DNA from 3 places in the Nocardia sp. NPDC055321 genome. Region 1 is predicted to be linked to each of the others. Evidence: riboswitches for the same ligand, from Rfam matches in the RefSeq annotation. Region 1 holds a riboswitch; each other region holds the start of a gene.
What was found. A riboswitch is a leader RNA that binds a small molecule or an ion and turns the genes downstream of it on or off. The one in region 1 is predicted to bind S-adenosylmethionine.
Positions count from the first base shown of each region.

Region 2: linked by a shared signal. The riboswitch ahead of ACWIGI_RS12165 (bifunctional o-acetylhomoserine/o-acetylserine sulfhydrylase) and the one ahead of ACWIGI_RS24235 (aminotransferase class V-fold PLP-dependent enzyme) in region 1 are both predicted to bind S-adenosylmethionine.
Region 3: linked by a shared signal. The riboswitch ahead of ACWIGI_RS21095 (AfsA-related hotdog domain-containing protein) and the one ahead of ACWIGI_RS24235 (aminotransferase class V-fold PLP-dependent enzyme) in region 1 are both predicted to bind S-adenosylmethionine.

Region 1 is NZ_JBSHMS010000015.1:138,501-148,841, forward strand. Features, by position in the region: gene ACWIGI_RS24210 (NAD(P)H-dependent amine dehydrogenase family protein) at 1-403, opposite strand, end outside; gene ACWIGI_RS24215 (SDR family oxidoreductase) at 417-1,205, opposite strand; gene ACWIGI_RS24220 (TetR family transcriptional regulator) at 1,365-1,997, shown strand; gene ACWIGI_RS24225 (DUF2752 domain-containing protein) at 2,066-2,515, shown strand; gene ACWIGI_RS24230 (hypothetical protein) at 2,762-2,950, shown strand; gene ACWIGI_RS24235 (aminotransferase class V-fold PLP-dependent enzyme) at 3,082-4,395, opposite strand; SAM riboswitch class IV at 4,449-4,562, opposite strand; gene ACWIGI_RS24240 (biliverdin-producing heme oxygenase) at 4,746-5,405, shown strand; gene ACWIGI_RS24245 (LysE family translocator) at 5,521-6,156, shown strand; gene ACWIGI_RS24250 (flavin reductase family protein) at 6,173-6,637, opposite strand; gene ACWIGI_RS24255 (YbaK/EbsC family protein) at 6,816-7,289, opposite strand; gene ACWIGI_RS24260 (2-oxo-4-hydroxy-4-carboxy-5-ureidoimidazoline decarboxylase) at 7,329-7,649, opposite strand; gene ACWIGI_RS24265 (crotonase/enoyl-CoA hydratase family protein) at 7,796-8,614, shown strand; gene ppa (inorganic diphosphatase) at 8,687-9,175, opposite strand; gene dacB (D-alanyl-D-alanine carboxypeptidase/D-alanyl-D-alanine endopeptidase) at 9,358-10,341, shown strand, end outside.
Region 2 is NZ_JBSHMS010000006.1:192,595-202,935, reverse strand. Features, by position in the region: gene ACWIGI_RS12180 (hypothetical protein) at 1-12, opposite strand, end outside; gene ACWIGI_RS12175 (MFS transporter) at 146-1,642, opposite strand; gene ACWIGI_RS12170 (TetR/AcrR family transcriptional regulator) at 1,778-2,473, shown strand; SAM riboswitch class IV at 2,486-2,596, shown strand; gene ACWIGI_RS12165 (bifunctional o-acetylhomoserine/o-acetylserine sulfhydrylase) at 2,692-4,026, shown strand; gene metX (homoserine O-acetyltransferase MetX) at 4,029-5,177, shown strand; gene ACWIGI_RS12155 (hypothetical protein) at 5,248-5,409, opposite strand; gene ACWIGI_RS12150 (DUF3017 domain-containing protein) at 5,544-5,789, opposite strand; gene ACWIGI_RS12145 (tRNA (cytidine(34)-2'-O)-methyltransferase) at 5,965-6,429, shown strand; gene ACWIGI_RS12140 (Uma2 family endonuclease) at 6,586-7,197, shown strand; gene ACWIGI_RS12135 (SDR family oxidoreductase) at 7,331-8,287, shown strand; gene ACWIGI_RS12130 (DUF167 domain-containing protein) at 8,333-8,563, opposite strand; gene ACWIGI_RS12125 (RidA family protein) at 8,637-9,032, opposite strand; gene ACWIGI_RS12120 (error-prone DNA polymerase) at 9,114-10,341, opposite strand, start outside.
Region 3 is NZ_JBSHMS010000012.1:214,168-224,508, reverse strand. Features, by position in the region: gene ACWIGI_RS21115 (hypothetical protein) at 1-433, opposite strand, end outside; gene ACWIGI_RS21110 (PucR family transcriptional regulator) at 630-1,838, shown strand; gene ACWIGI_RS21105 (hypothetical protein) at 1,958-2,797, opposite strand; gene ACWIGI_RS21100 (HAD family hydrolase) at 2,791-3,531, opposite strand; gene ACWIGI_RS21095 (AfsA-related hotdog domain-containing protein) at 3,528-4,247, opposite strand; SAM riboswitch class IV at 4,333-4,446, opposite strand; gene ACWIGI_RS21090 (MFS transporter) at 4,510-5,724, opposite strand; gene ACWIGI_RS21085 (hypothetical protein) at 5,886-6,458, opposite strand; gene ACWIGI_RS21080 (acyl-CoA dehydrogenase family protein) at 6,688-7,833, opposite strand; gene ACWIGI_RS21075 (lysophospholipid acyltransferase family protein) at 7,995-8,864, opposite strand; gene hflX (GTPase HflX) at 8,999-10,341, opposite strand, start outside.

The DNA of each region.
Region 1 (10,341 bases):
AGAGCGAGGCGTTGCCCGCTTCGGCGGCTTCGACGATGGGGGCGATGGCCTCGTCGGGGAGGGTGCCGTAGGGGAACTGCAGGAAGACGGGGCTGCTGGAGACCACGTTGATGCCCGCGCGCAGGAAGGTCTTCAGGTCCTCGACCGATTCCATGAGGCGGTCGTCGGCCATGGCGGTGTGGACTATGCAGTCCGGTTTCAAGGCGATGAGGGCCGCGGCGTCGGTGGTCGCGAGGACGCCGGTTTCGCGGTCCAGGCCCGCGAGTTCGCCCGCGTCCCTACCCGCCTTGGCGGGGCCCGATACCCAGACGCCGACCAATTCGAGCTCGGGTCGGGCCAGGATCGAGCGCAGGGCGCGGCGGCCGACGTTGCCGGTACTCCATTGGACTACGCGATATGTCATGACGGACTCCGGTTCACAGGTCGGGGAGGCCGAGTTCGAGGTTGGGGGCCTCGATGCCGCCGTCGACTTCCAGGATCTTGCCGGTGATGTAGCCGCCGGCGGGGGAGCACAGGAACACGATCGCGGCGGCGATTTCCCAGGGCTCGCCGAGGCGCTTGAGCGGGGTCGCGGACTCCATGCGGGCCTTGATCTCCGGGTTCTGGGCGACGACGTCCAGGGCCGAGGTCAGGACCGAGCCGACGGCGATCGCGTTCACGCGGATGCGGGGGGACAGGTCGGTGGCGGCCATCCGAGTCCAGTGCGCGAGGGCGGCCTTGGCGGTGCCGTAGGCGAGGAAGCCGCGGCCGGCGGTGCGGCCGAGCATCGAGGAGATCGAGACCACCGAGCCGCCGCCGGTCTGCAACAGGTGCGGGACCGCGGCCTGGGTGAGGGCGTGCGCGGTGGAGACGTTGAAGCGGAAGGCGTCTTCCAAGAACTGGGGGGAGGTGGTGGTGAAGGTGTTCGGCATCGTGCCGCCGACGTTGTTGACGACGATGTCGAGGCGGCCGAGTTCGGCGGCGGCCGTGTCGGCGAAGGCGGTGACGTTCGCCAGGTCCGACAGGTCGGTGGGCACGGTGATCGCGCGGCGGCCCAGGGCGCGGATCTTGCCGGCCACCTCCTCGATCTGCGCCGGGGTGCGGGCGGCGAGGGCGACATCGGCGCCGGCCTCGGCGAGGGCGAGCGCGGTGGCGGCGCCGATGCCGCGGCCCGCGCCGGTCACGATGGCCACGCGGCCGTCCAGTCGGAAAGAATCAAGAATCATCGGGTGCGGTCCCTCTCGGTGATGGCGGTCACACGAAGCTTTAAGAACATTAGCTTAACTGTCAAGGTGGAGTTCTTTCCGCCCTGGTGGCGGCTATTCTGCATACGGTGGAACCGTGCCCCGGGCGTGCGGTCGGCCGGCGATGAGGGAGGTGCGGCGATGGCGGTGACCGAGGCGCGGGAGCGGATCATCCTCGCGGCGGAACAGCTGATCGCGGAGCGCGGGCAGAGCGTGCCGCTGCGCGACATCGCCGCGGCGGCCGGGCAGCGGAACAACTCGGCGATCCAGTATCACTTCGGGTCGCGGGACGGGCTCATCGAAGCGGTGGTCGAGCTGCGGATGGGGACCCTCGAGGTGCGGCGGCTGGAACTGCTTGCGGAACAGGCGGGTTCGGGCACCGAGGTGGGGGTGCACGAGCTGCTCGAGGCCCTGGTCATCCCCATGTTCGAACTCGGGGAGCGGCACGGGATCAATCACTACGCGCGCTTCCTGGAGCAGGTGCACACCCACCCGGCGGTCACCGACGCGAGCAATCTGGAGAGCGAGGCGCGCACGTCGGTGCGAGTCATCATGCAGCGCTTGGACGGTGCGCTCCCGGAGCTGACCCCGCGCCTGCGCGTGCGGCGGTTGCGCGCGCTGTCGACGGCGCTGTTCGCGCTGCTCGCCGATCACGAGCGCGCGGTCGAGGCCGGGCGCATCGCCGCGGGGGATGTGAATGCCTGGGGAGAAATCGTGGACATGCTCGCCGGGGCGCTCACCGCACCGGTCAGCACCCGCGTGCCGCTGCGCTGACCGGACCGGCTCCGGGGGTGCGAAGTCGGCGGTGACCTGGCAGGTCCCGGAGGGCGCCGCTAACGTTGATGCTCGTGGACACCGCTCTCGGATTCGAAGCCAGGACCCGCCCCAATCGGTGGGGTGTGGGTCTTCCGTTGCTCGTGGGCGGCGGGGTGGCGGCGGGGTTCGCGGCCTTGCACTTTCGCGACCCGCACGTGGAGGGGTCGTGGGGGCTGTGCCCGTTCCAGGAGCTCACCGGTTATTGGTGCCCCGGCTGCGGCGGGCTGCGCGGGCTGCACAATCTGACCGACGGCCGGGTGCTCGACGCGATTCAGAGCAACGTGCTGATCGTCCCGCTGCTACTGGGGTTCCTCGTCTTCTGGAGTGCGTGGCTGGTTCGCGCTTGGCGTGGCAACCCGAGGCCCCGACTACCCAAGGTGCTGCCGCGCTCCGCGCTGTGGGTAGTCCTCGTGCTGCTCTTCGCTTTCACCGTGCTGCGCAACACCCCGTGGGGGACGTGGCTCGCTCCGGTGTGACGGGTCGTGGTCCGCGTGGCGGACCGTGCACCTGTGGATGATTCGCCGGCGCATCGCCTCCTGAACGGGAGCTATCGGGCATTTCGTGCGCTCAGTGCCGGTCGGCAGGTTGTGCACAGCTGTGGATAACTCGGCGTTGCACCGTATTCCAGTTGGCATCGAGTTCCGCCCGAGGCGGGCATCGAGTACCGCACCCCGGCGGCGTGCCGGGGGAATGAGAGCCGACGGCCGGGGCATGCTCTCGCTATGAGCGATTCATTGCGAGAGCGGGTGCGGGCCAAGCTGATCCGGCAGTTGGCGGAGGACGGGCCGCCCGACATCGAGCAGGAGGACGGCCGGCAGCTGTCCGTGCAGGACGATCTCGATCTGCTGAACGCCGTGGGCGACGACGACCCGGTGGTGGAGGAGCTCGCGGCGCGATACCTGGTGCCGTAGCGCGATCGCTGGCGGATCGGCGCGCGGAGCACCCGCGATCTCGATCGGGTCCTGTTCCCGGTGGCCGTGTCTCACGTGCGGTACCGCGGTCGCATCGAATCCTATTCGATGCGACCGCGAACGCCGGGACGTCAGAACCCGCAGGGGGCCGCACCCGCGTCGGTGGCGGCGAACGGGCGGGTTTCGGGAGAGAGGTTCCAATGGCCGTCAGTTTTGGCGTAGTCCCAGCCCGGACCCTTGTGGACGAGTGTGGATATCGCGTCCACGAGGCGATCCACATCCGCGGCGGTGGTGCCCAGTCCGATGCTGGCCCGCAGCGCCGCGTCCACACCGAGGCGGGCGAGCAGCGGATGCGCGCAGAAGCGCCCGTCACGCACCCCGATGCCGTGCTCGGCCGACAGATACGCCGCGACCTGCCCGGGTTCGAAACCGTCCACGGTGAACGCGACGATGCCGACCGCGTCGGTGCTGTCCCGCCACACCCGCAGGAAGTGCACGCCGGGAACGGTTGTCAATCCGTAGCGCAGCCGCTGCGTGAGGTACCGCTCGTGCTCGAGCACCTCGGTCTCGTCGAGTCCGGCGAGGGTGTCGCAGGCCGCGGCGAGCGCCGCCACGCCCAGGACGTTCGGCGACCCGGCCTCGTGGCGCTGCGGGGCGGGCGCCCATTCCACGCGGTCCGGGGTCACCGAGCGCACGGCGCCGCCGCCGGCCAGGTAGGGCTCGGCCGCGTCGAGCCAGTCGCGGCGGCCGACCAGCACGCCCGCGCCGAAGGGCGCGTACGCCTTGTGCCCGGAGAAGGCCAGGTAGTCGATGCCCGTGGCGCGCAGATCGATTCGCCGGTGCGGGGCGAGCTGCGCGGCGTCGACCAGGATGCGGGTCCCGCACTGGTGCGCGATCCACGCCAGCCGCTCCAGCGGGAGCAGCTCGCCGGTCACGTTGGACGCGCCCGTGATCGCCAGCAGCGCGGCGGGTTTGGCGCAGAGTTCGGCGACCACGCGCTGAACGGTCTCCTCGATGGTGTCCGCGACCGGCACCACCCGGCGGCCGTGCCGGGTCCACGGCAGGAAGTTGGCGTGGTGTTCCACGTCCAGCACGACGGTGTCCCCGGGCACGCAGGCCGCGAGCAGGTTCAGCGCGTCGGTGGTGTTGCGGGTGAACACCGTGACCTGGTCGTCGGCGGCGTTCAGGAAGCGGGCGACCGAACCGCGCGCGGCCTCGTAGCAGTCGGTGGACACGCGCGAGGCGTAGCCCGCGCCGCGGTGCACGCTGGCGTAGTACGGCAGCAGTGCCGCGACCCGGTCCGTGACCTGCGCCAGCGCCGGTGCGCTGGCGGCGTAGTCGAAGTTGGCGTAGTCGATCTCGCCACCCTGGACGAGGGGTACGCGCAGGTCGCAACCGGAGACGGTGGCGAGGGGGGCACAGCTGCGGTCGGCGAAAGCAGTCATCACGAAATCCCATCGGGGCAAGGGACGCGCGATCGGAGAAAAGAATGATCGAGAGTCCGCGCTTGCCGCGCCCGGTCGGGCGGCGGCCCGGTCGTCACCTGGAGCACCCCACCGCGGAGGAGGGTTGCCGACCAGCTAGCCAGGGCTTTGCGCTGGTACTCATGACCTGATTGAGAAGGCTTGCAGACGATCGGCGGCATTGTCAACCCCTTCCGGAAAATCATCCGAAAGTTGGATGGGCTGGGGCGGAAAGGTCGAATCGCGAGAACGTTGCTGACCCGTACAGTCGATTTTGAAGTTAGGGTAGCCAAAGTAGTGCGCCCTGGGAGTTGAAGCGAGGATGCTCGATCATGTTGGAGACCAGCACACCGTTCTCGACGCTCATCCGCACCGCGACCGAGCAGCAGCACGCCGAGGCGGAGCATTCCACGTTCATGCGCGACCTGCTCACGGGTCAGCTGGGCGTGGAGGCGTTCTACCGCTACACCTCGCAGCTGTGGTTCGTCTACGAGGCACTCGAAAAGGACACGGCCGCACTGGCTTCGGACCCCGCCGCGGGCCCGTTCATCCGCCCGGAGCTGGCGCGCCTGGCCGCGCTGGAGACCGATCTGGCCCACCTCGGTGGACCGAACTGGCGTGACGAGCTGACCGCGCTGCCCGCCACCGCCGCCTACGCGGCCCGGGTGCGCGAATGCGCGCAGACCTGGCCCGCCGGCTACGTGGTGCACCACTACACCCGCTACCTGGGCGATCTCTCGGGCGGCCAGGTCATTCGTGGCACCGCCGAGAAGCTGTGGAACCTGCCGAAGAAGGGCGACGGTGTGCGGTTCTACGTCTTCGACGAGATCGCCAATCCGGCCGCGTTCAAGCGCGAGTACCGGGCGAATCTGGACGCGCTGCCGCTGGCCGCAGGCGAGGTCGAGCGCGTCCTGGACGAGGCCCGCCTCGCCTTCTCCCTGAACACCGACGTGTTCCGCGAACTGGGCACGGAGTTCGGCGCGCGAATCTGAATTCCGGACGCCCGGAAGGCCGTTGACCCGTTTCATCAGGGCGGGCGGCGGTCTTCCCGCTCACCCATGGCGGTATTCCCTTGCATCCACCTCGGTGATGCGCTGCCATGGGTGAGTGAATCCCGCTCTGCTGCTGAGCTTCATCGGGCTGTGCGTGCTGCTGGCCCTGACTCCCGGTCCCGACACCTTCCTGGTGCTGCGCTACGCCATGGCCGGTCCGCGTCCGGCGATCGCGGCGGCCGCGGGGTCGGCGGCGGGTGGCATCGTCTGGGCGCTGGTGGTCGCGGCGGGTGTCGCGGCGCTGCTGGAGCAGTCCGCCACCGCCTATCGCGTGCTCAAGGTGATCGGCGGAATCTACCTGGTGTACCTCGGGGTTCGGGCGCTGCTCGCGCATCGGCGGGCCCGGCGGGAGGCGGAGTCGGAGCTCACGGGCGCTGCGCCGCAGGGGCGCGCGGCCTCGGTTCGCTCGGCGTTCGCCGCCGGTTTGCTGTCCTGCGTGCTGAACCCGAAGGTCGGGCTTTTCTATCTCGCCGTGCTGCCGCAGTTCCTCACCGAGGTGACCTTCGCGAACACCCTGGCGCTCGGCGCGATCGAATCCGTCATCGCCGCGATCGAGATGGTGCTGCTGGCGATGGTGGCCGCGCGGGCGGTGGAGCTGTTGCGCCGGCCGCGGGTGCGAGATCGGCTGGAGCAGTTGAGCGCGGGGATTCTCGCGGCGCTGGGCGTGGGCACCGCGGCGTCGGCGACCTGACCCTCCGCGCTGCGAATCAGTCCGCGATCTCCGCGCGGTGATACGCGCCGTCGTAATACACCAGCGGCCCGACCGCGGGTGCGTCCTCGGTGTTGTCGTGCACCCGCGTCACCAATCCGATGACGAGGGTGTGGTCCCCGATCGGAATGAGCTGGTGCACGGTGGCGCGCACCCAGATCGGGGTGCCGTGCAGCACCGGTTCGCTCGTCTCGAGCGTCGTCCACAGCGACCGGTCGGTGAAGCGTTCCTCCGCGGTCCGGCTGAAGCGCTGCGCGAGGTGCTTCTGGTGCTCGCCGAGGAAGTGCACGACGAACGATTCGGCCTTGGTCATGGCGGCGATGCTCGACGAGGTGGCCGCGATGTTGAACGAGATGAGTGGCGGCTGGGCTGAGAGCGAGGCGAACGAGGTCGCGGTGAAGCCGACCGGCCCGCCGTCGGAGTTCAGGGTGACGATGGTGACGCCCGCGGGGTAGTGCCGCATGGCGGCGCGATACTGCTGGGCGGTGATGCCGCTCAGGTCGTCGGGCACGTGGAGCTCGGCGCCGGGCGTCGGAGAATCGGTCACCTTCCGAACCTACGTTGTCGAGCCGCCGGATATTCCGCACGGTCCGAAATTGAGTCGTTCGGTTTGTCCCGAATGCACGATGCGGTGATCGCGGTCAGTCCACGTCGATGGCCAGCCCGGCGGTGATGCGCACGAGTTCGCCGAAGGTGGTGCGGAAGACCGTGTTCGGATGCCCGCCGGCTGCCCACAGCTCCCCGTGCGCCGCCAGCGCGGTGTCGATGAAGGTCGGCAGATTGAGCGGATGCCCGACCGGCGCGACGCCACCGGCCGGTTGCCCGGTCAGCTGCCGGACCATGGTGACGGGTGCGCGGCAGAGCGTCCCCTCCAATCTTCGCCCGGTGGACTCCAGATTCACCTGGTGCGCGCCCGAGACCAGGAGCAGCACCGGATCGTCGTCCAGCAGGAAAACCAGGGATTTGGTGATCGCTCCCAGTGCGACCCCCAGCGCCTGGGCGGCGTCCTGCGCGGTGTGTGCGGGACGGGGCTGGGTGAGGATCACCCCGTGGTGCCCGCGGGCGATGAGTGTGTCGGAGACTCTGGCAGCGACCGGTGGTAAGGACCTGCGCATGGGACAAGGGTAGAGCGATTGCGGTGGATGTGCCGGGGTTCAGTATTCGGGATATCCCGCTTCCGGCCCGAGCATGCGCGTGAGCCGAGCGCGGGTGATGCGTGCCAGCTCGGCGACCGTCCGGTCCGAAACGGATTCGTGCGCACAGGAATCGAACGCTTCGGCCAGGCCGGCGGGGGACAGGGCGTGCAGTTCCGCGTCGGCGGCGGTGAAGAGGGCGTCGTAGCCCGGGTAGGGCCGGCCGTCGGCGATCTTCTCGGCCCAGGTGACGCTGCAGCAGCATTCGTAGAGGGCGTGGATGGCACGGCGGCGGGGGAGGGAATTGAAGTGGTCGAGGCCGAGCCCGTGATGCATCAGCATCAGGACCTCCATCACGGTGAGCGCGGTTCGGGGGGCCGAATAATGGTCTGTCCGGCAGGTGATCGGAAACCAGTGCGCCGCATCAGATTTAGCACAGGATTTACACCGCCCGCCCGGACCTTCCGCACCCCCGATACGCTGGACCGATGACCGATTGGAAGGCTTTCGAGGTCGAGAGCAAGGACCACGTCGCGACGGTGACGCTGACCGGCCCCGGCAAGGGTAATGCCATGGGCCCGGACTTCTGGCGTGAGCTGCCGCTCATCTTCGGCGAACTCGACGCCGACCCCGAGGTGCGGGCCATCGTGCTCGCCGGTTCGGGTAAGCATTTCTCCTACGGGCTGGACCTGCCCGCCATGGCGCCGGTCTTCGGGCCGCTGCTGGGCGGCGCGCTGGCGGGGCCGCGCACCGACTTCCTCAAGCAGGTGCGGTCCATGCAGGATTCGGTCACCGCGGTGGCGAACTGCGTCAAGCCGGTGATCGCGGCCGTGCAGGGCTGGTGCATCGGCGGCGGGCTCGATCTGATCGCGGCCGCCGACATCCGCCTGGCCAGCGCGGACGCCAAGTTCAGTCTGCGCGAGGCCAAGGTCGCGATCGTGGCGGACATCGGTTCGCTGCACCGGCTGCCGGGCATCATCGGCGAAGGCCACCTGCGCGAGCTCGCGTACACCGCCAAGGACATCGACGCGGCGCGGGCGGAGAAGATCGGCCTGGTCAACGACGTCTTCGAGGATCAGGACGCGGTGCTGGCGGCGGCGCACGCCATGGCGCGGGAGATCGCGGACAACCCGCCGCTGGTGGTGCAGGGCATCAAGGACGTGCTCGATCAGCCCAAGGCGGGCAAGGTCGCGGACGGCCTGCGCTACGTGTCGGCGTGGAACTCGGCCTTCCTGCCCTCGGAGGATCTGACCGAGGCGATCCAGGCCGTGTTCGAGAAGCGGGCGCCGCGCTTCCAGGGGAAGTAGCTTTTCGCGAAGCCGTGAAAACGAAAGGGTGGCACGGAATTCCGTGCCACCCTTCGTCGTGTCAGCGCGAGCTCAGTGGCCCTGCTCCTGCAGGCGCGCGTACGCCTCGGTGACGAGCTTCTCGGCCTTCTCGCGGCCTTCCCAGCCCTCGACCTTGACCCACTTGCCGGGCTCGAGGTCCTTGTAGCGCTCGAAGAAGTGCGAGATCTCCTTGCGCTGGAACTCCGGGATGTCCTCGACGTCCTGGATGTGGTTCCAGCGCTTGTCGCCGGCGGGCACCGCGACGAGCTTCTCGTCGGTGCCGGCCTCGTCGCTCATGATGAGCACGCCGACGGGGCGGGCCTCCACGATCACGCCCGGGAAGACCGGCTCGGGCAGCAGCACCATGCAGTCGAGGGGGTCGCCGTCGCCGCCGAGCGTGTTCTCGATGTAGCCGTAGTCGGCCGGGTACATCATGGGGGTGTACAGGTAGCGGTCCAGCCGCACGCGTCCGGTCTCGTGATCAACCTCGTATTTGTTGCGCTGACCCCGGGGGATCTCGATGGTGACGTCGAACTCCACGTCATCTCCTTTTTCGGTGGGCGGTAGGGCTGCCGACTCGCCAGCTCGTTCGGGGGAACGACTGCGCAACGAGGATAGTGTGGGACCCGGGTGCGTGGGTTCGGCAGGGACGCCCGAGGCTTATTCGACGCCCGAGGCAGACATCAGGGAGACGGCGGCAGGTGGCTCGGAACAAGCAGAACATGGGTGGGCTGGAAGCCAAGCGGCGTCGTAAAACCTGGATCGTGGTCTCATCGGTGCTGGTCGTGGTGCTGGCGGCCGGTACGGCGGTGGTGCTGACGGTGCAGCCGTGGACCGAGGAGTTCCGGCACGGCGGCTTGACGATCGCCGCGCCGCCCTCGCCGGTGCGCGCGCTGCAGCAGCTGAGTCCCGCGCCGGCGACCGCGCCCGCGCCGACGGCCGCCGGGCTGTCGGCCGCGCTGGCGCAGGTGGCGACCACGCCGGATCTGGGTGTCTTCGCGGCTTCGGTGACCGACGCCGAGACCGGAAACGTGCTCTGGACAATGGATCCCGACAAACCCATGATTCCGGCGTCCAACGCGAAGGTGCTGTTGAGCGCCGCCGCGCTGCTGGCCCTGCCGCCCGATCACCGGGTGACCACGCGCGTGATGGCCGGGACCGCGGGCAACGAGCTGGTGCTGGTCGGCGGCGGCGATCCCACGCTCACCGCGCAGCCGGACGGTAAGGGCTACTACGAGAACGGGCCCCGGCTCGCGGATCTGGTGCAGCAGATTCGCAAGACCGGCCGCAAGTTCGACACCATCGTCGTCGACACCTCCGCGTACGCGGGCCCGACCATGGCCAAGGGTTGGGATCCGGTCGATATCGGCGGCGGATCCATCGCGCCGATCGAATCGGTGATGATCGACGGCGGCCGGCTCGATCCCCTGATCGAGTACTCCCCGCGCACCACCACCCCGGCGCTCGACGCCGGGCGGCGGCTGGCGCAGGAGCTGGGCGTCGATCCGGGGAAGACGCGGATCGGGAACGCCTCCCCGGGCGCGGTGGAGGTCGCCGCCGTGCATTCCGCGCCGCTGCGGGATCGCCTGCGCGACATGATGGTTCATTCCGACGACGTACTGGCCGAGACCATCGGCCGGGAGATCGCGGCGGCCACCGGCGCGGAACTGTCCTTCGACGGCACCGTCACCGCCATGGGCACCACG
Region 2 (10,341 bases), on a different contig from region 1:
GGTGATGCTCATGCGCCCACCATGAACCGCCACTGTTGACCACGACTTGCCATCGACTTGCGGCTCGCCCCGTCACGGCGCGAATCCGTGACGGGGCGAGGGATCTATGCCCACGGGCCTCTACCATCGAAGACCGGCGCCGACCTCAGACCCCCACGTGCACCGGGCGCTCCGACCCCTCGAGCAGGCTCGACGGCTTGTCCCGAATCATGAAGGCGATCACCGGGATCGCGATCACGAAGAACACCGCGCCCAAATAGAAGGCCACGTCGTAGCTGTGGATCGCGGCCCGTGCCGCCAGGTTGTCGACCGTCGGATTGTCGGTGGCGTACCGCTCCGCGGCCTGCACCGCGATCGTGGTGAGCAGCGCGACGCCGATGGACCCGCCGACCTGCTGCGCGGCGTTGAGCAGCGCACTGGCCACACCGGAATCCTCGTCGTCGACCTGGTGCAGCGCGGTGGTCTGCATGCAGACGAACAGTGGGCCCATGCCGAGCGCGATCAGCGTCATCGCGGGCAGCACGAGCGCGGCGTAGCTGGAACCGAAGTCCAGTTGCGCCATGTAGACGAGCCCGGCCGCCCCGAGCACAGCACCGGCCAGCATGAGCGGGCGCGGCCCGAGCTTGGGCAGCAGCACGCTGGTGATGCCCGCGGAGATGGTGATGCCCAGTGGGAACGGCATGAACGCGAAACCGGTCTTCAGCGCGGAGTACCCCAGGGTCATCTGCATGTAGAAGCTCAGGTTCAGGAACATGGCGAACATGGCGATCGGCACCAGCAGCGCCACGAGGAACGACCCGCCGCGGTTGATCTCACCCGGAATACGCAGCGGCAGCAGCGGATTCGAGCTGCGATATTCGATGACGACGAACAGCGCCAGCAGCACCGCGCCGCCGGCGAGCAGCCCGAGGGTCGAGACGGCCAGCCAGCCGTCCTCGGCGGCGCGGCTGAAGCCGTACACCACCGCGATCAGGCCGAGGGTGCAGGTGATCGCGCCCGGCAGGTCGTATCCGCCGGTCCGCGGGGCCGGTACGTCCCGGACCACGAAGGCGAGCGCGCCCAGCACGGCGAGCAACGCGATCGGGGTGTTCACCAGCAGGCACCAGCGCCAGCTGGCGTACTCGGTCAGCGCGCCGCCCGCGATGAGGCCGATGGCCGCGCCGCCCGCCGAGACCCCGGCGAAGACGCCGAACGCCTTGGCTCGCTCCTTGGCCTCGGTGAAGGTCACCGACACCAGGGACAGCGCCGCCGGGGCGAGCAGCGCCGCGAACGCGCCCTGCAGACCACGTCCGGCGAACAGCTGTGCGCCGTTCTGCGCGAGCCCGGCCAGTGCGGAGGCCAGTGCGAAACCGACCAGGCCGGCGATGAAGACGCGCCGGCGGCCGAGGTAGTCCGCCAGCCGCCCGCCGAGCAGCAGCAGTCCGCCGAAGATCAGCGTGTACGCGGTCAGGACCCACTGCTTGTTGCCGTCGCTGATGCCCAGGTCCTGCTGGGCGAAGGGCAGCGAAATCGTGACGATGGTGGCGTCGAGCACCACGATCAGCTGCGCGACGGCGATGACGCCGAGAGCCCACCATCGTGCGGAATTTTTTGTCTCACTTGATATTTCGTCAGGTTCGAGCGTTGCCGTCCCGCCGGTCATGCCTACTCCTCGTTTGCTCCGAACAGCCGAGCTCATCGTGGCACTCCCAGACAATTGGCGTCAAGAGAAAAATGTCCGACTGCGACAGTTGGCGTCCATGGACATGATTTCTCCGGTCCGCGCTACCATCGGGGCATGTTCGAGCCGTCATCGCCGACCGCCCGCACCGGCCTGCGCGAGCGCAAGAAGCAGCAGACCCGTACCCGGGTCATCGACGTGGCGCTGCGCCTGTGCGACGAGCACGGCTTCGACACCACCACCGTGGAACAGATCGCCGACGCCGCCGACGTCTCCCCGCGCACGGTGAACAGGTATTTCGACAGCAAGGAAGACATCGTCATCGCGCCGATCGAGGACTTCGGCGGCACGCTGGCGGACAACCTGCGCCGCCAGCCGATCACCGGGAACGAGCTGCAGGCGCTACTGAACAGCTACCTGGAGATGATCGAGGGCATCATCGACCGCGACGAACCGCTGCCGTTCCGCTGGTTCCAGCAGATGCAGAACATCATCAGGCACTCCCCCGCCGTGCGCGCCCGCAGTCTCGACGCCGCGGACTACAAGATGCGCGAGACCTCGACCGTGCTCGGCGAGCGGCTCGGCACCGACCCGGACGCACTGCCGGTGCGGCTGATCACCGGCACCTGGCACGCCATCATGCGCGCGGGCGTGGAGTGCGAGGCCGAGCTCGGCAGTTTCGAGGGCGTGCTCGCCGACTCCGCGCGCGCCATGGCCGACGCGGTGGTCACCGCCTATCACGAGTTCGTCCGTATTTGCGCCGTTCCGACTGTGGGTAACCCCATTGCCGACATCGCGGCCGAGCACCGTTAGAATCCCGAAACAGGTCAAGAGCATCAGCGCCAAGCCCCGGCTCGCTGATCGGCAACCCTCCAGCTGCGGTGGGGTGCTCCGGGTGAAGACCGGGCGCTCGAAGGCCGAGCGCAAGCGCACTGTAGGAGGCACCGAGATGTGTTGTTGTCGAAGCCAATTCGCCTTCCGATAACCCAAGCCTTCCGCCGTATACGGCGATTCTTCCTGGAGCAGTAATCATGAGTGACTCGACCGCGCCCGCTGCCAACCTCGATCCCGCGAACTGGTCCTTCGAGACCAAGCAGGTGCACGCCGGGCAGGCCCCCGATCCGGCCACGGGCGCACGCGCCCTGCCGATCTACCAGACGACCTCGTACGCCTTCCGCGACACCGATCACGCCGCGGCACTGTTCGGCCTGGCCGAGCCGGGCAACATCTACACCCGCATCATGAACCCCACCCAGGACGCGGTGGAGCAGCGCGTGGCCGCCCTCGAGGGCGGCGTGGCGGCGCTGCTGGTGTCGTCGGGCCAGGCCGCGGAGACCTACGCGATCCTGAACGTCGCCGAGGCCGGCGACCACATCGTGTCCAGCCCGCACCTGTACGGCGGCACGTACAACCTCTTCCACTACTCGCTGCCCAAGCTCGGCATCGAGGTCAGCTTCGTCGAGGATCCGGACGACCTGGCCCAGTGGGAAGCGGCCGTCCGCCCCAACACCAAGGCGTTCTACGGTGAGACCGTCGCCAATCCGAGCAGCTCGATCTTCGACATCGAGGGCATCGCGGGCGTGGCGCACGCGGCCGGCGTTCCGCTGATCGTGGACAACACCGTCGCCACCCCGTACCTGATCCAGCCGCTGAAGCACGGCGCGGACATCGTCGTGCACTCGGCGACCAAGTACCTGGGCGGGCACGGCTCCGCGGTCGCGGGCGTGATCGTGGACGGCGGCACCTTCGACTGGACCGTGACCGACGCCGACGGCAAGCCGCGGTTCCCGGGCTTCACCACCGCGGACCCCAGCTACCACGGCGTGGTCTTCGCCGACCTGGGCGCACCGGCGTACGCGCTCAAGGCGCGCGTGCAGCTGCTGCGCGACCTCGGCGCGGCGGTATCGCCGTTCAACGCCTTCCTGATCAGCCAGGGCATCGAGACGCTGAGCCTGCGGGTGGAGCGGCACGTGGCCAACGCCCAGGCGGTGGCGGAATTCCTGAGCGGGCAGGACGCGGTGGAGTCGGTGTACTACGCCGGTCTGCCCAACTCCCCCTGGTTCGAGCGCGGCAAACAGCTGGCACCGAAGGGCGTCGGCGCGATCGTCTCGTTCGAGCTGGCCGGTGGTGTCGATGCGGGCAAGAAGTTCGTGGACGCGCTGGTGCTGCACAGCCATGTCGCTAACATCGGGGATGTGCGCTCGCTCGTGATTCATCCGGCTTCGACCACCCACTCCCAGCTGACTCCCGAGGAGCAGCTCGCGTCCGGCGTCACCCCTGGTCTGGTGCGTTTGGCCGTGGGTATCGAAGGTATCGACGACATCCTGGCGGATTTGCGCGCGGGACTGATTGCGGCAGCGAGCTGATAGTGAGCATTGAATCGAGCACCTCTCGTCCAGCGGCGGATCTCTTGCTGCCGCCGCCCGACGGGACGCTCTGCACCATTGCGATCGGGGAGGTCCGGCTCGAGAACGGCGCTGTCATCCCCGACGTGAGCCTGGCGGTGCAGCGGTGGGGCGAACTCTCGGCGAACGCGGATAACGTCATCCTCGTCGAGCACGCCCTCACCGGCGATTCACATGTGGTCGGCCCCGCCAACGTGCAGCACGCCCAGCCCGGCTGGTGGGACGGCATCGTCGGCGAGGGCGCGGCGGTGGACACCCGCGAATGGTGTGTCATCGCCACCAACGTCCTGGGCGGCTGCAAGGGCAGCACCGGACCAGCGTCCCTCGCCGCGGACGGAAAGCCCTGGGGCGCACGCTTTCCCGAGATCAGCATTCGCGATCAGGTGACCGCGGAGGCGCAGCTGCTCGATCTGCTCGGCATCTACCGGCTGGCATCGGTGGTCGGCGGGTCGATGGGCGGCATGCGCGTGCTGGAGTGGATGGCCGGCTATCCCGAGCGGGTCGGGTCGGCCCTGGTGCTGGCGGTGGGCGCGCGTGCCACCGCCGATCAGATCGGCACCCAGACCACCCAGATCGCGGCCATCCGGTCCGATCCGAACTGGCAGGGCGGGGCGTATCACGGCACCGGGACCGCGCCGATGTCCGGCATGGGCATCGCGCGCCGGATCGCGCACCTGACCTACCGGACCGAGGCCGAGCTCGACCACCGCTTCGAGAACCATGCCCAGGGCGACGAGAACCCCTGGGACGGTGGGCGTTACGCGGTGCAGAGCTACCTGGAGTACCAGGCGGACAAGCTCATCTCGCGGTTCGATCCCGCCACCTACGTCCTGCTGACCGAGGCCATGAACCGGCACGACATCGGCCGCGGCCGCGGCGGCATCGAGGCGGCGCTGGGCGCGATCACGGTGCCGTGCGTGGTCGGCGGCGTGGACTCGGATCGGTTGTATCCGTTGCGAACCCAGCAGGAACTGGCGGATCTCCTACCCGGCTGCAAGGGGCTGGAGATCGTGCGTTCCCGGGACGGGCACGACGGATTCCTCACCGAGACCGAAGCGGTGGGCAAACTCATGGTGCAGACCATGGAGCTGGCCCGGGCCGCACGCCGTTAGTTGCGGTACCGAAGCTCAAAACAAATGATCCCCCGGGAGCGCTGCTGCCGGGGGATTGCTGTGTCGAGGCTCAGACCTCGGTGAGGCGGCGGCCGAGTTCTCGGCGCAGTACTTCTTGGGCGGGCAAACGGTGCAGGACGCGGAGTACCGCGGGACGTAGTTCGCGCTGTTCCTCGAGCGAGAGCAGGCCGACCAGATCCCGCAGATCCATGTCATCGAAGGTCGCTGTCATGCCTATACATTACGTGGACGACGCGACTTCGTCCCGTAATTGGTACCGGGGTTACGGAGCCGTCACCCTAACGAAACCGACAGTGCGTCAGGATAATTCGTACGAAACAGACATGACTCGTGGTACCCGCAAGGCTAGGTGACACCGAGGCTGTTGATGGTCGCCGCCAGCACGATGATGGCGCAGCCGAGCACCGCCAGCCACGTCACGTCGAAAGGTTTGCTGCGCACCGCCAACAGCCCCACGCGCTCGGTCGGCAGCAGTAGCCGGAAGGCAGCCGCGAGCAGTGTCGCGCCGCCGAAGAAGAAGGTTCCGCGGCGCCACCGGTCCCAGGCCAGGAAGACCACGGCCACCACCAGCACCAGTGCGATCAGCACCATGGGCAGGTTGTCCCGCAGCGCCTGTCCGATACGGCTGCTGCGGCTCTCCGGGGCGGCATGGGCTGCACTCACGCCCGGAAGCTTAGCCGGACCGCTCGCATCGGGCTTCCCCGCCGCCACGCGCACGCACCGGCCGCGAACAGTACGGTTCTCTTGCTCTGCGATGCTGGTGGGCGTGTTCCATCTTGTGTTCTTCTCCCCGCGCATCCCGCCCAACACCGGCAACGCCATCCGGCTCGCCGCCGGGACGGGCTGCCAGTTGCACCTGATCGAACCCCTGGGCTTCGACCTATCCGAGCCCAAGCTACGCCGGGCGGGCCTGGACTACCACGACCTCGCCTCGGTGACCGTGCACCAGAACCTGGCCGCCGCATGGGATTCCATAGCCCCCGCCCGCGTCTTCGCCTTCACCGCCGCCGCCACGACCCGCAACACCGACATCACCTACGCCGACGGCGACGCCCTCCTGTTCGGCCCCGAGCCGACCGGCCTCCCCCCGGAGGTCCTGTCCGACCCCCGGGTCACCGCCCAGCTCCGGATCCCGATGCTGCCCGGCCGCCGCTCGATGAACCTCTCGAACGCCGCCGCCGTCGCGGTGTACGAGGCCTGGCGCCAACAGGGCTTCCCGGGCGCGGTGTAGTGACATTCGGCGAGGTGAGCGGTCTACTGGCGGAACGGCCGCGCGATAATCAGGACGAAACCGTCCCCAGCGCGTAAACCCCGGGAGGCTGCGGAGATGCCTGATTACCCTGATGACGTGGCCATCCCGCATGCGCAACCGGAACTGCCGGAATTCATGACCTGGGAAGAACTCGAGCGACTTCCGGAGGAGATCGCCGAGCAGATCGAACTGTGGGACGGACGCGTGGTGTGGCTACGACGCGGTCCCGCCGAGCATCAGACTTTCACCAACCTGATGTGGAGCGGCCTGAGGACGTGTGCGCGCGACGCGATGGCGCATCAGCCGGAGCAGTGCTGGAAGGCAACGACCGAGACGAATGTCTTCCTGGGACAAACTGGGAAGTCCAACTACCTGACCCCGGATTTCCTTGTCCATCGTTGTCTCGATCACCCCTACCAGGAAGTGCGCGCATCCGACGCGTTGCTGGTGGGAGAAGTGCTGTCCCCCTCCAACACTCAGTCCGATGTCGAGGCGAAGAAGAGCCGCTACGCGAGCGCGGGAATCCCCTGGTACTGGGAAGTCCAGCTGGCCACGGAGGCCAGCGCCGTCGCGAGGGTCCGTGCCTTCGGCCTGCAGACCGCGCCGGCGGTACTCCCGGAGGGCGTGCGCCCCCTGCACACGAGCAACTACATCCTCGCCGGCGAATGGTTCCCCGCCGACACCGACGGCATCGACTTCGACTTCCCCTTCCCGATCCACATCCCCTGGTCCGAACTGGAGTACTAGCTCCGGCGCCCGCACGTCGGTTCCGCTCGGGGCGTCGCCGTGGAACGTGGTGGCGCGGTAGGGTGGCGGGGGTTCGGATCCGCAACCTCGTCGCAGGCGCAAGATCTCCGTTGATGTAGCCGGAGGAATTGTCGTGCGCGGAATTACATTGGTGACCGTCGGAGCCGGGGACAAGAGCGCGGGGTGCAGCCCCACCGGGATCGTGGGGCGGTGGCTGGCCCGGGAGCTGCTCGACGCCGGGGTGCGGGTGCGGGTCGTGGCCGAGGCGGGGCAGCTCGGGGAGTGGCCGGACGCGGTGGAAGTGGTCGAGGGGTCGATCACGCGGCCGGAGCCGGCACCGGGGATATTCGACGGGGTCGACGCCGTTTTTCTCGCCGGGGCGCGGGCCGCGACCGTGGGGCGGGTGCTCGCCGGGGCGTGGGAGGCGGGGGTCGGGCGAATCGTGCTGCTGTCCTCGCACGGGGCCGAGCACGAGGCGGCGTATCCGCCCGAGACGTGGTTCTGGCTCGCCATCGAGCGGGCGGTCGAGGCGTCGGGCATGGCGTGGACCCACATCCGGCCGTCGGCGGTGATGGGGTCGGTGCTCGAAGGAACCTATCCGGCAACGGGTTCGGACTGGGCGGAGACCATCGCGGCCGAGAACACCGTGCGGGAAGCGTTTCTCGGGACGGGGCACTACCCCTTCATCCACGAACGCGATCTGGCGGCGGTGGCGGCCGCGGCGCTGTGCCGCGACGGGTACGAGGGAATGCTGTTGGAGGCGGTGGGATTTCCGGTGAGTACACGATCCCGGGTGCGGGACATCGCCGACGTGCTCGGGCGGGACATCACCGCCGTGGAGCTGACTCCGCGGGAGAGCCGCGCCGCCTGGCGCGCACGCGGGTGGCCGGACGACGGTATCGACGTGACCCTGTTCGCACTCCAGGAGTACGGCGTTCACTTCGACGAGCTCACCCGCTGGACCGCCGAGCAGCGCCCCACGGTCCCGGAACTGATCGGCCGGCCGATGCGCACCTACCGGGACTGGGTCGCCGAGCACGCCGCGCTGTTCGACCCGGTTCCGGATCGAGCGCGGCGCCACCGTGCGTAGGCGGCGCCGCACATCGAAGTCCCGCTCCTTCGCCGAGTTCGCCGCTCAGTCGTCGACTTCGAACCGTTTGAAGCGGGAGGTGGCCCCGGCGGCCAGGCGGACGGCGGTCTTGGGGACGCCGTAGTGGGCGGCCAGCAGCTCGATGGCCGCCCGGTTCGCCTTGCCCTCGACGGCGGGGGCCCGGACGTAGAGCTGGAGCGTCCCGTCGGGGAGGGCTTCCACCAGGGGACCCTTCTTGCTGTTGGGTTTGATGACGGCCCGGACCACGGTGGGCATGGCGGCGCTCCTTTGCGAGATCCGAGGGAACCGCTCGATTCTCGCGGGTGGTCCGGGCCGGCGGGCGCGCGGGTCAGGAACGGACGGCGGTGGCGTCCACCTCGAACTTCATCCCCGGCAGGGCCAGGGCGGCCACGCCCGCCAGGGTCTGCGCGGGCGGGCGATCACCCCAGATCTCGGCGATCTTCTTCCCGAGTACGGTCAGCTTGTCCAGGTCGTGGTCGACGATGAAGGTACGCAGTTGCGCCACGTCGGCGTAGTCGAGACCTACCGCGCGCAAAGCCTTTCCGAGATTGGCGAAGGCATTGCTCACCTGGGTGGCGAAATCGGTATCGCCGGTGTGCCCCTGCGCGTCGGAGTCGTACTGACCCGCGATGAACACCAATTCACCACTCACACGGGCGATATGGCTGTAGCCGAAGCCGGTCGGGTCGTGCAGTTCGGCGGGGTTGACGAGTTCGATGCTCACGATGTGCTCCTCGATGCGGTGGTACGGATGCCAACACCGGGATGACGACGAGCCCATCCGCACCGTGACACGCGTTCGCTGTCAGCGGAAGTCGCGCGAGCGCGCCTCGATGCGCAGATCCATCCGCTGCACGTGATCGGCCACCACAGTGACCGCGCCCTCGGCGTTCTGCACCCGCCCCCGCACGAGCAGCGCGGGCGCGGTCTGCACGAGCCGGCGATAGCGCGCCCACAACCCCACCGAGCAGACCACGTTCACCATCCCGGTCTCGTCCTCAAGATTCAGGAAGGTGACACCGGCCGCGGTGGCGGGCCGCTGCCGGTGCGTGACCGCGCCGCCGACCAGCACCCGGGTGCCGTCCCGCACCCCGAGCAGCTGATCGGCGGGCACCACGCCGAGCGCGTCGAGCCGCTCGCGCAGGAACTCGGTGGGATAACTGCCGGGCGAGACCCCGGTGGCCCACACGTCCGCCGCCGCCAGTTCCAGCGCGCTCATCCCGGGCAGCGCGGGCGCGTCCACCGCCGCGCCCATGCCGGGCAGCCGATCGGGCCGCTCTCCCGCCGCCGCGCCCGCCGCCCACAGCGCCGCGCGCCGGGTGCCGCCGAGACTGCCGAGCGCCCCCGCCGTGGCGAGCGCCTCGGCCTGCGGAACGGTCAATTCCACTCGCCCGGTGAGGTTTCGGAACGAGGTGTACGGCCCGAGCTCCCGTGCGGCCACGATCTGCTCGGCGAGTTCGGTCCCGATGGTGCGCACCGCGCCCAGCCCGAGCCGCACCTGCGTACCGCCCGCCGCCAGGGTCGCCTCGGCGAGCGAATGATTGATATCGGGCCCGTGTACCACCACCCCGTGCCGGCGCGCGTCGGCCACCAGCGACTGCGGCGAGTAGAACCCCATGGGCTGCGCCCGCAGCAGTCCCGCGCAGAACGCCGCCGGATGATGCAGCTTGAACCACGAGGAATAGAACACCAGCGAGGCGAAACTCTGCGAATGGCTCTCCGGGAAGCCGAAATTCGCGAACGCGTACACCTTCTCGTAGATGCGGTCCGCGATCTCCCCGGTGATCCCGTGCAGTTCGCGCATCCCCGTGTAGAAACGCTCGCGCAGCCGTTCCATCTTCTCCGGGGACCGTTTGGACCCCATGGCCCGGCGCAGCTGATCGGCTTCGGCGGCGGTGAATCCGGCGATGTCGACGGCCATCTGCATGAGCTGCTCCTGGAACAGCGGAATGCCGAGCGTGCGCTCGAGCGAATTCTCCAGTGCCGGATGGTCGTAGACGACCTTCTCCCTGCCGTTGCGCCGCCGGATGTAG
Region 3 (10,341 bases), on a different contig from region 1:
CGATGTTGAGGCGGGCGAACTTCTCGCCCATCCGATCCAGGACGTGCAGGCGGAACAGGGCCGGGGTCTCCGCGTCCTTCGGCGCGGGGACGAAGTGGAACAGGGTGCCGGCGGTGCCCGCCACGGCCGTGGAGGTGCTCGCCCGCGAGATGGTCGCGATCGCCGTGCCGTCGCTGCGGGTGAGCAACGTCGGGGCGCTGGTGCGGGAGCGAACCAGCAGGGTCGTCCCGTTGGAGTAGGTGATGCGGTGGGTGCCGGTGCCCGCGGTGTGGAAGCCCAGCCACGCCGCCATGCGCGCGGTACGGCCGCTGTCGCCGCGGACCGCGACGGCGAGCGGGTCGCCGGGGCCGCTGTGGAAGGTGATCTCCAGACTCCGGGAGGTGCGCGCGACCCGCCCCTCGATCATTGTCGAACCGGTTCGCGGGGCTGACATGGCACAGATGGTAGGCCGGAAGCCCTCGTCCACGAGGGTGTTTCGCGCGGGGCCCGGCGGAAACCGGTGTGGCCGGGCCGTTGTGGACCTCGGCGTGGCGCGACCGCGCGAGCGCCGGGCGCGCACCCGGGGTGCGACGGGTCGGCGCAGGTCACGGTGCGCGAGCACGGGATGACGGGCGGTACGATCATCGTCCATGAACACCCCGCCCACCCCGCCCGGCGGCTTTCTCGCCCGGGCCAGCGTCGCGCTGCTGGAGCGCCTCGACGCCTTCGTGGACCGGGTGGCCACGGAGATCGAACGCACCGTCCCGGTCTACGGACCGACCGCGGAGGTCTCGCCCGACGAGCTGCGCCGCACCACCCGGGAGAACCTGCAGGCGGTCTTCGGCTATCTCGCGGGAAACCACACCGGACCCGACACCGCCGCACCGCACGGCACCGGTCAGCGCCGCGCCGAGAGCGGGGTGCCGCTGCCCGCGATTCTGCGCGCCTTCCGCATCGGATCGGGTGTGATCTGGGATGAACTGGTGACCATGGCCGGGGCCGACCCCGAATCCAATCGGGAACTGCTCATCCGGGCCACCGATATCTGGAAGCTCGTCGACGACTACTCCCAGGCGCTCACCGCCGGATATCAGGAGACGGTGACCGAACAGCTACGCCGGGACGCGCGCGCCCAGGACGCCGCGCTGGACGCGGTGCTCGGCGGTCAGGCCGAGGGGCCGCGCCTGTGGGAGTGCGCCCGCACCCTGGGGCTCCCGGTGCAGGGCGAGTTCGTGGTGGTCATGGCCGGAACCGGCAACTCCGCCGAGGAGGCACTGCCCGGCATCGACAAGGCGCTGTCCATGCTCGGGGTGGCCTCGGCCTGGCGGCTGCGCACCGATCATCACATCGGAATCGTCACTCTCACAGCGCGATTCACCCAGGCCCGGCTGCAGACCATGCTCACCGAGCGCGCGGTGGGCCGGGTCGGGATCGGTTCCCCGTTCGGCGGGCTCGCCGACGCCGCGACCGGATTGCGCCAGGCCGAACTCGCCTGCGCCGCAACGGAACCCGGCTCGCGCGAAGTGGTTCGCTACAGCGACGCCCTCATCCCGGTACTCCTGGTGGGCTCCCCCGAGACCGCCATGACCCTCGCCGACGCGGTGCTCGGCCCGCTGCTGGCACTGCCCGACCACGACCGGGACATCCTGCTGGACACCGTCCGCGCCTGGTTCACCCACGACGGCGAGGTCTCGGCCATCGCCGCCGCGCTGTTCTGCCACCGCAACACCGTGCGCTTCCGGCTCAATCGCGTCGCCGAACTCACCGGCCGCCGCCTGACCGCACCGCACGCCGCGACCGAGATCCACCTCGCGCTCGAGGCGCATCGCCTGCTCGCGGGGAGCCCGGCCGAACGCTGAGGATCAGCGCGGCGGGAGATGCGCTGTCCGGCTCCCACACCACAGCCGGAAACCCTGCGCCGCAACGGCAACGGCCGCGCGGTCCAGGACCACGCGGCCGTTGCCATCGCGACAGGCTGTCAGGCGGTACGGAACTCCTCGAAGGTGGGCGTGGGCAGCTTCAACTGCGCGTGGATGTCCCCGCCCAGGCCGAAGTGCCCGATGGCCCCGCCGTAGTTCTGCTGGTAGCTCTGCCAGAGCACCACGACGCTGATGACGCGGTTCGCGCCCGGCGCCTCCGGATCCGGGAAGGGATTCGGCAGTGTCGCGCTGTACGAACCGGAGCCGGCGGCATCGGTGACGAAGACGTTCGGCACGCCCAGCGGACCCGGCCTGGTGGGTGCGTCCGGGTCCAGATCCCGTGCCCGCAGGGACATCACGGTGTAGAGCGAGTCGGGGATCAGGTCGGTGAACTCGAAGCGGAAGTCACCGTGGTGGCCGTCCTCGCGCACACTCACCTCGACGGTCCCGCGAGCGCGCAGCCACTGCTCGAGGGTGATCGGGGTGGTGAGCTTGCGCCCGTCCTCCGGTCGCAGGTCCGGGATCGGCGTCTCGTGGAACGCGTAGCTCGGGCGCCGGACCGATTCGGCGTCCGGTCGCTGATCCGGCGCGAACACGATCGGATAGTTGTTGGCGGGCAACGGAAGCGGCAGCGTGTAGAGCACGCTCGCCGCGTCCTCGCGGGACAGTTCCGCGTCCAGCTCGCGCACGATCGTGTACGGCGCGGCCGCGCCGAACTCGGGCACCGGGGTGTCGGCGGCCACGATCGCCCGCCCCCACCGCCTGGTCACCGAACCATCTGGCCCCGAGTCGTTGAGGAAGCCGACGACGATGAAATCGCCTGCGGCGTCCAGCACTTCGCTCGGCGGATACAGCGGACCCTGGGTGGTGGGGGTCAGCTCGTAGATCTTGTTCACCATACCGATTCCGCTTCCCGCTCGGACAGCAGGCGGCCGGGCGCACCGACCGTCGCGCTGACCCGATCACTCAGATGAATCCAGCCGTGCGTCCCGGCCCGCTCCAGCAGGACCGGATCCGCCCCGCGGAAGCCGGGGTGCGCCACGGCCGACAGGAACGGCAGATCACTGGCGTGATCGCCGTACCCGAAGGTGTTTTCGAACTCGATTCCGTGCTCGCGCAGGAACTCCGAGACCGCGTCCGCCTTGGCCGCACCGATCATCGGCCGCAGGACCTCGCCGGTCAGCAGCCCGTGATCGTCGACCACCGGGGTGGTCGCGATGAGCCGGTCCGCACCCAGCGCCGCGGCGACCGGGGCGATGGCCGCCGCGAACGATCCGGACAGCAGCACCGTGACCGCACCCGAATCCCGATGTGTCGTAAGAGCTCGCACGGCGTCGGTGTAGTACGCCGCGCCACCGGCCTCGAACTCGGCGAACCAGCGCTGCCCGGCCTCGGCCAGTTCCGCGCCCGGCACCCCGCGATAGGCGCGGTAGTAGTGCCGGTTCACCTCCTCGCGCGGCACACCCGCGGCCGCGCGCTCCTTGATCTCGCCGGAGACGCGCGCGTAGCGGCTCCCGTCGTCGCCGTGCTCGGCGAGCCAGAAGCGCAGGAAGGTGAACATGCTCTTGACGGTGATGAGGGTTTCATCGACGTCGAAGAACGCCGCCGTGCGCACCGGCGCGACGGCGCTCACGCGACCTCGTTCAGATGCGCGGCGATGGCCTTGGCGGCCTTGTGCCGTTCGATGCGGGTGATGCGCTCGTTGGGCAGCGCCGCGTACCCGATCCGGGCGTCGGCGACGTTGTTCCCGGCCTGGCGCACCTGCACCTCGATCGAGAATTCCAGCTTGCCGGGATCCTCGATCGAGATCGGGGTGAGCACCGCGTGCAGCGTGCCGGGCAGCGGGAACAGGAACGCGGTGAAGTTCAGTTCGATGCTGTTCCAGACGATGTAGAAGTGCTGCTCGGGCCAGCGCCGGCCGTACTCGAGCTCGAACGCCCCGAGGAACAGCTGGCGCACCGCCTCCACGATGACGATCCCCTGCACGTGCTCGCCGGTCTGATGATCCAGCAGCAGCTCGTTGTCACCGTGGATTCGCAGATCGGCGCTGAACTCGGTCGCCGATTCCTGAACCAGGTTGGCCAGCAACACATTCGAGTTCTGGTACTTGTGCACCTGATGCCGCGGCGCCGGTTCGGCGACCGTGTCGACCACCCGGAGCCCGGCGGGCGCGTGAATGGCCGCCACGTGCTCGATGTAGTCCAGGTCGTGCCGGGTGATCCCCTGCCCGATCCGGACGGTGAGCGGCTCGGCCGCCTCCCGCAATCCCCCGCTCCGCAGCACGGCCACCAAACCGGAGACCGTGAATGCCCGGTCGTCCTCCGCGAGACCCCGGAATCGATCTGCCACCAGTACCACCTCGCGGAGGTTCAGGGTCGCGGATTCCGGAGTCGCCGAAGAGAGTTGGGCTACAGACATTGTTTTCCTCCGAGAGCGAAGACGCTTATGGCGACGCGTTCGCCGCCATCCGGTCGTCACCCGGAGCACCCCGCCGCCACTGGAGGGTTGCCGCCCAGCAAGCCGGGGCTTGTCGCTGGAACTCATGACCGTGTTCGAAAACTTATGTGGCACTGCGTATTACCAACAATGATTCAAACCAGGCTGGTCGAAATCAATTCCGGACGGCATCGGGGACCCGGGTCGAGGCGTAGGCCAGTGCCGCGCCCGCCACCGACAGGGAGGCGATCACCAGCGCGACCGACGAATACCCGCGGTGTGCAACGAGATTCGCCAGCTGCGGCCCCAGGGAGGCGCCGAGGAACAGCGCGAAGGTGTAGAGCGCGGTGGCCGCGCCCCGTCCCGCGCCCGCCTGCGCCGCGATTGCCTGCACAGCGGCCGGCGCCGCGACCGCGATGGCCCCGACGAACACCAGCAGCCACACCGCGACCCAGATGCCCCCGAGCGGTACCGCGGTCACCGCCGCCGCGACCCCGGCGATGCCGAGCGCGCCGATCACCCGGGTCTCCGGCGCGATGACACCCAGGCGAGTGGCCAGCAGCGGAACCGCGATCATGGCGGGAATCGCACTGGCGCGCAACGCCAGTAGCGCGCCGTTGCTCGCGCCCACGCCGTCCGGCGGTGAGAGCTGGATTCCGGTGTAGATGCCGACGAACGAGCCGAGCACCGCCAGGCAACTGACGTACAGCAGCACCAGCCGGGGCCGCCGCAGCAGCGCGCCGAACGGCGCGAAAACCGTACGCGGCGTGTCGGCAACGACGGCGGCGGGCTCTCCCGCCGCCGGATTCGCGCCCAGCACGAACCACAGCAGCCCCGCCGACAGCGCGAACGCGACCGCGCCGGTGACGAAGATCGCGTGCCAGCCCCAGGCGGCGCCCACCAGCTGCGCCAGCACCTGCGCCACCACCCCGGCGGCGAGGAAGGAGCTGGTCAGGCAGGTCAGGGCGAAGATTCTGCGTTCCGGGGCAATGCGTTCGGACAGATACGCGAAGGCCGCCGGGGCGAAGAACGACGCGGTCAGGCCCTGCAGCACCCGGGCCGCCAGCCCGAGGCCGAGCCCCGGCGCGAGCGCGACGATCAGCGAGCTGACCACCGTGGCGAGCAGGCCGCCCACGATGACCGGCCGCCGGCCGAAGCGATCCGAGAGCGGCCCCGTCACCAGAAAGCCCGCGCCGTAGGCCAATCCGAAGGCCGTGGTCGTCCAGGTCACCGCGGATGTGGAGGTTTCCCAGTCCTCGGCGAGCCGATTCAGCACGGGCAGCACGACATACAGCTGCCCGACCACGAGAATGCCCACCGCGCACACGGCGCCGACGGTCCGGCCGGTGGGCGCCCACAGGGTGGGTTGGGTATCCGGCGGCGCGCTCACACGCCCACCCGCGATCGACTGAGCTCGCCGCGCGCGCGGGCGGCGGCGCGTAGCAGGGTGATCATTGAATCCCTTTCGTAGACAACGGAGTCCACGTCTATCAAGGGACGCTCCCCCGCCACGAGAGTTACGTGCGAGGTGATCGCAAGCCGGTGCGGGGGTCAGGTGAGGATGAAACTCAACAGCTGTGCGTCGCGGCCGTCACGCCAGTAGGAGTAGCCGAACCACACGCCCGGGGTGACCTCGCGGATCTCGTCCCACAGCTGCGGGGTGGGCGAGGGGCGATAGTTCAGGACCCAGGTCGGCCCGCCGTCCACGACCGAGGGGCCGCGGTACACGTCGGCCTGGTAGACCTCGACACCCGCGCCGGTGACGCGGTTGAGCAGGTAGCCGCCGTCGGGTCCGGTGAAGAAGGTCTTGCCGATCCACAGCGCCGGCGACCACACCTGCATGTCGGCCGGTTCGGCGACCCACCCGTTCTTGACGCCCATGGGCACCGCGCCCTGCGGTGCGTCGCGGTACAGCGCCTCGAGCTGACCCGGGCCGCATCTGAATCTCAAGGAATCGATGGTCGCCGCGCGGTCGCCGTCGTAGAGCACGCACCCGCCGCCGTAGTCGGCGTCGGCGTGCGCGGAGGGCGCGATCGCCGGGGCAAGCGCGATGGCGGCTCCGAAACCGGCGGCAGCCATGCCGACGGCCAGTGCGTTCCTGAGAATCTCTCGGGTTGTTCGCATTGCGTGTCTCCATCGGGTAGGACCCGACCCCACACGCCATGCTAATTCGCTATCAGTTAGCTGCTCAGTACTGTCGCCTAAATGAGACCACTCGGTCTGTAGAGATTCCGGCCCGGGAGAAGTGGCCCGGACCTGCGCCGGCGCACCTCCCCGCCCGGCCGCTCCCCCCGTCGACGCCACGCGGGGCCGCGCGGGAAACACCCGCGCGGCCCCGCGACATCGACCGGGATCAGGTCAGTTTCAGACCGCGGCCGATGATCTCCTTCATGATCTCGGTGGTGCCGCCGTAGATCGTCTGCACGCGGGCGTCCATGTAGGCCTTGGCGATCGGGTACTCGCGCATGTAGCCGTAGCCGCCGTGCAGCTGCAGGCACTTCGTGATCAGGTCGAGCTGTTCCTCGGTGCTCCAGTACTTGGCCATGGCGGCTTCCTCGACCGTCAGCTTCCCGGCGTTCAGGAGCTCGATGCAGCGGTCGACGAAGACGCGGACGGCGGTCGTCTTGGTGGCCAGCTCGGCCAGCACGAAACGGGTGTTCTGCTGTGCGCCGATCGGCTTGCCGAACGCCTTGCGGTCGCGGACGTACTGGATGGTGCCCTGCAGCGAACCCTCCATGGCGGCGGCGGCCATCACGGCGATGGACAGGCGCTCCTGGGGCAGGTTCTGCATGAGGTGCACGAAACCCTGGCCCTCGGTGCCGAGCAGGTTCTTGCCGGGCACCCGCACGTCCTGGAAGGAGAGCTCGGCGGTGTCCTGGGCCTTGAGGCCGATCTTGTCGAGGTTGCGGCCGCGCTCGAATCCGGGCATGCCGCGCTCGACGACCAGCAGCGAGAAGCCCATGGCGCCCTTGGCCGGATCGGTCTGCGCGACCACGATCACGATGTCGGCGTTGATGCCGTTGGTGATGAAGGTCTTGGACCCGTTCAGGATCCAATCGTCGCCGTCCTTGACCGCGCGGGTCTTGATGCCCTGCAGGTCCGAGCCGGTGCCGGGTTCGGTCATGGCGATGGCGGTGATGATCTCGCCGGTGCAGAAGCCGGGCAGCCAGCGCGCCTTCTGCTCGTCGTTCGCCAGTTCCAGCAGGTACGGCGCGATGACGTCGTTGTGCAGGCCGAAGCCCAGGCCGGAGTACTGACCGTAGGTCGCCTCCTCGGTGACCACCGCGTTGTAGCGGAAGTCCTTCACCCCGCCGCCGCCGAACTCCTCCGGCACCGCCATACCGAGGAAGCCCTGCTTGCCCGCCTCCAGCCAGACCGCCCGATCGACGACGCCGTCGTGTTCCCACTGCTCGTGGTTCGGCGCGACATGCTGATCGAGAAACTTTCGGAACGACTCCCGGAACAGCTCGTGCTCCGGTTCGAAAATAGTGCGTTCCACGCCAACCTCCTGAGTGCCACAGCGGCCCATCGCCGATGTGGTCCACGGTACTCGAAAACGGAATGGCTGTTAACTTCGAGTCTCCGGAAAGAGGTTCGAACTGCGACTCCTAACCGAAGAGCCGCAGTCCACAGTGCGGGAACCTGGGTAAACCTAGGGTCTCAGAGACCCACGGCGGACAGGGTCCGCCCGAGCAGGCTGCGGCCGCGATCGCGATCCCGCTCGCCGAGCAGGAACCCCAGTTCCTCCTCCACCGCCTTGGCCACGACCACCTGCAGTTCCGCGGCCGCGGCGGCGACGTCGGCGGTATCGCGCCAGGGCGCGGTGTCGATCGGGGTGCCCAGGGCGAAGTAGAAACGCTCCGGCTTGGGAATGATGGTCGGGCCCAGGCCCCGGATCAGCGGCGGCGTCAGACTGCCGCGCAACCCCAGCGCCCGCACCAGGCCGCGCACCGGGCGCATGACCGCGTCGTCACCGTCGAAGACGATGTCGAAGATGTCGTCACCGCCGATCATGGCGATCGGGACGATGGGCGCGCCGGTCTCGATGGCCATCTGCGCGAAGCCGGTCCGGCCCTCCCACAGCAGCTTGTACTTCTGGCCCTTGCCCCGCATGGCTTCGCGGCCGCCGCCGGGGAAGACCGCCACGGCCTCGCCCTCGCGCAGCAGCGCGGTGCAGTTGTGCCGATTGCCCCGCACGATCCCCAGGTGGTGCAGCGCGTCGCGCAGCACGGGCACATCGATCAGCACGTTCTCGGCCAGGCCCCGCACCAGCCGGTTGTGCTTCACCAGAATCTCGTGCGCCAGCAGCGGCGCGTCGGTGCCACCCGCGAGGGTGTGATTGCCGACCAGGAGCACCGGGCCCTCGGTCGGGAAGTTCTCCAGCCCGTAGAACCGCGGACTGAACCAGGCGCGCGAGGGCGCGACCAGAACATCGATCAACCGGCGATCCCCATCGGTCAACTCGACATGCAACGGCGCACCGTCGGTCAGCCGATCGGTCACGGCCGAATCGGCGTCATTTCGAGACAAGACATCCCTCCCTGCAGAGATATTCGATAGCCGCATGCTAACGAAATCCCGTGCGGGGCACCGTGTGTGGGGTCACACCCGGAGACGGCGCCGCGGTGATGGCAACACCGCGGCGCCGGATGCCGAATCGGACGTCAGTCCGCGGACTCGTCCGAATCACTGGATTCGGTTCCCGCGTAAGCGAACTCGGCGAGCACCCCCGCGAGGGACTGCGGCACCCGGGCCCGCAGGCGCGTGCCGGACTCCTCGTGCTCGGTGCTCAGGATGCGGCCGTCCGCGTGAATACGGGCCAGCAGATCACCGCGGGTGTAGGGCAGCAGCACGCTGACCTCCACGTCGAGGTTCAGCGCCGTCGCCAATCGCTCGCGCAGCTCGTCGATGCCCTGGCCGGTGTGCGCGGAGACGAACGACGCCTCCGGCAGCCAGCCGCGCAGCTGGGTGAGCTCCATCGGATCGAGCGCGTCGATCTTGTTGACCACCAGCATCTCCGGCGGGGCCGGGGTGCCGGTCTCGCGCAGGACGTCGGTGATGACCTCGCGCACGGCCTTGATCTGCATGTCGGGCAGCGGATCGGACCCGTCGACCACGTGCAGCAGCAGGTCCGCGCCGGTGACCTCCTCGAGGGTGGACCGGAAGGCTTCGACGAGCTGGGTCGGCAGGTGCCGGACGAATCCGACGGTGTCGGTGAACACGACCTCGCGACCGTCCTCCAGCGCCGCCTTGCGCGTCGTCGGGTCGAGGGTCGCGAAGAGCGCGTCCTGCACCAGCAGCCCGGCGCCGGTCAGCGAATTCATCAGGCTCGACTTGCCGGCGTTGGTGTAGCCGACGATCGCGACCTGCGGAATGCCGCTGGCGGTGCGCTTGGCGCGCTTGGTGTCGCGCGCGGTCTTCATCTCGCGGATCTCACGGCGCAGTTTGGCCATGCGCTCGCGGATGCGCCGGCGGTCGGTCTCGATCTTCGTCTCACCCGGACCGCGCGTACCCACGCCGCCGTTCGCGCCGCCCGCGCGGCCACCGGCCTGCCGGGACATGGACTCACCCCAGCCGCGCAGGCGCGGCAGCATGTATTCCATCTGAGCCAGGGAGACCTGGGCCTTGCCCTCCCGCGAGGTCGCGTGCTGGGCGAAGATGTCCAGGATCAGCGCGGTGCGGTCGATGACCTTGACCTTGACGACCTTCTCCAGCGCGGTCAGCTGCGCCGGGGAGAGTTCGCCGTCACAGATGACGGTGTCGGCGCCCACCTCGAGCACCATTTCGCGCAGCTCGTCGGTCTTGCCCGAACCGATGTAGGTGGCCTTGTCCGGCTTGTCGCGCCGCTGGATCAGCGAGTCGAGCACTTCGGAACCGGCGGTCTCGGCGAGCGCGGCCAGCTCGGCCATTCTCGACTCGACCTGGGCGGGGGTGCCCTCGGTCCAGACACCGACCAGCACGACGCGCTCGAGACGCAGCTGCCGGTACTCGACCTCGGTGACATCCT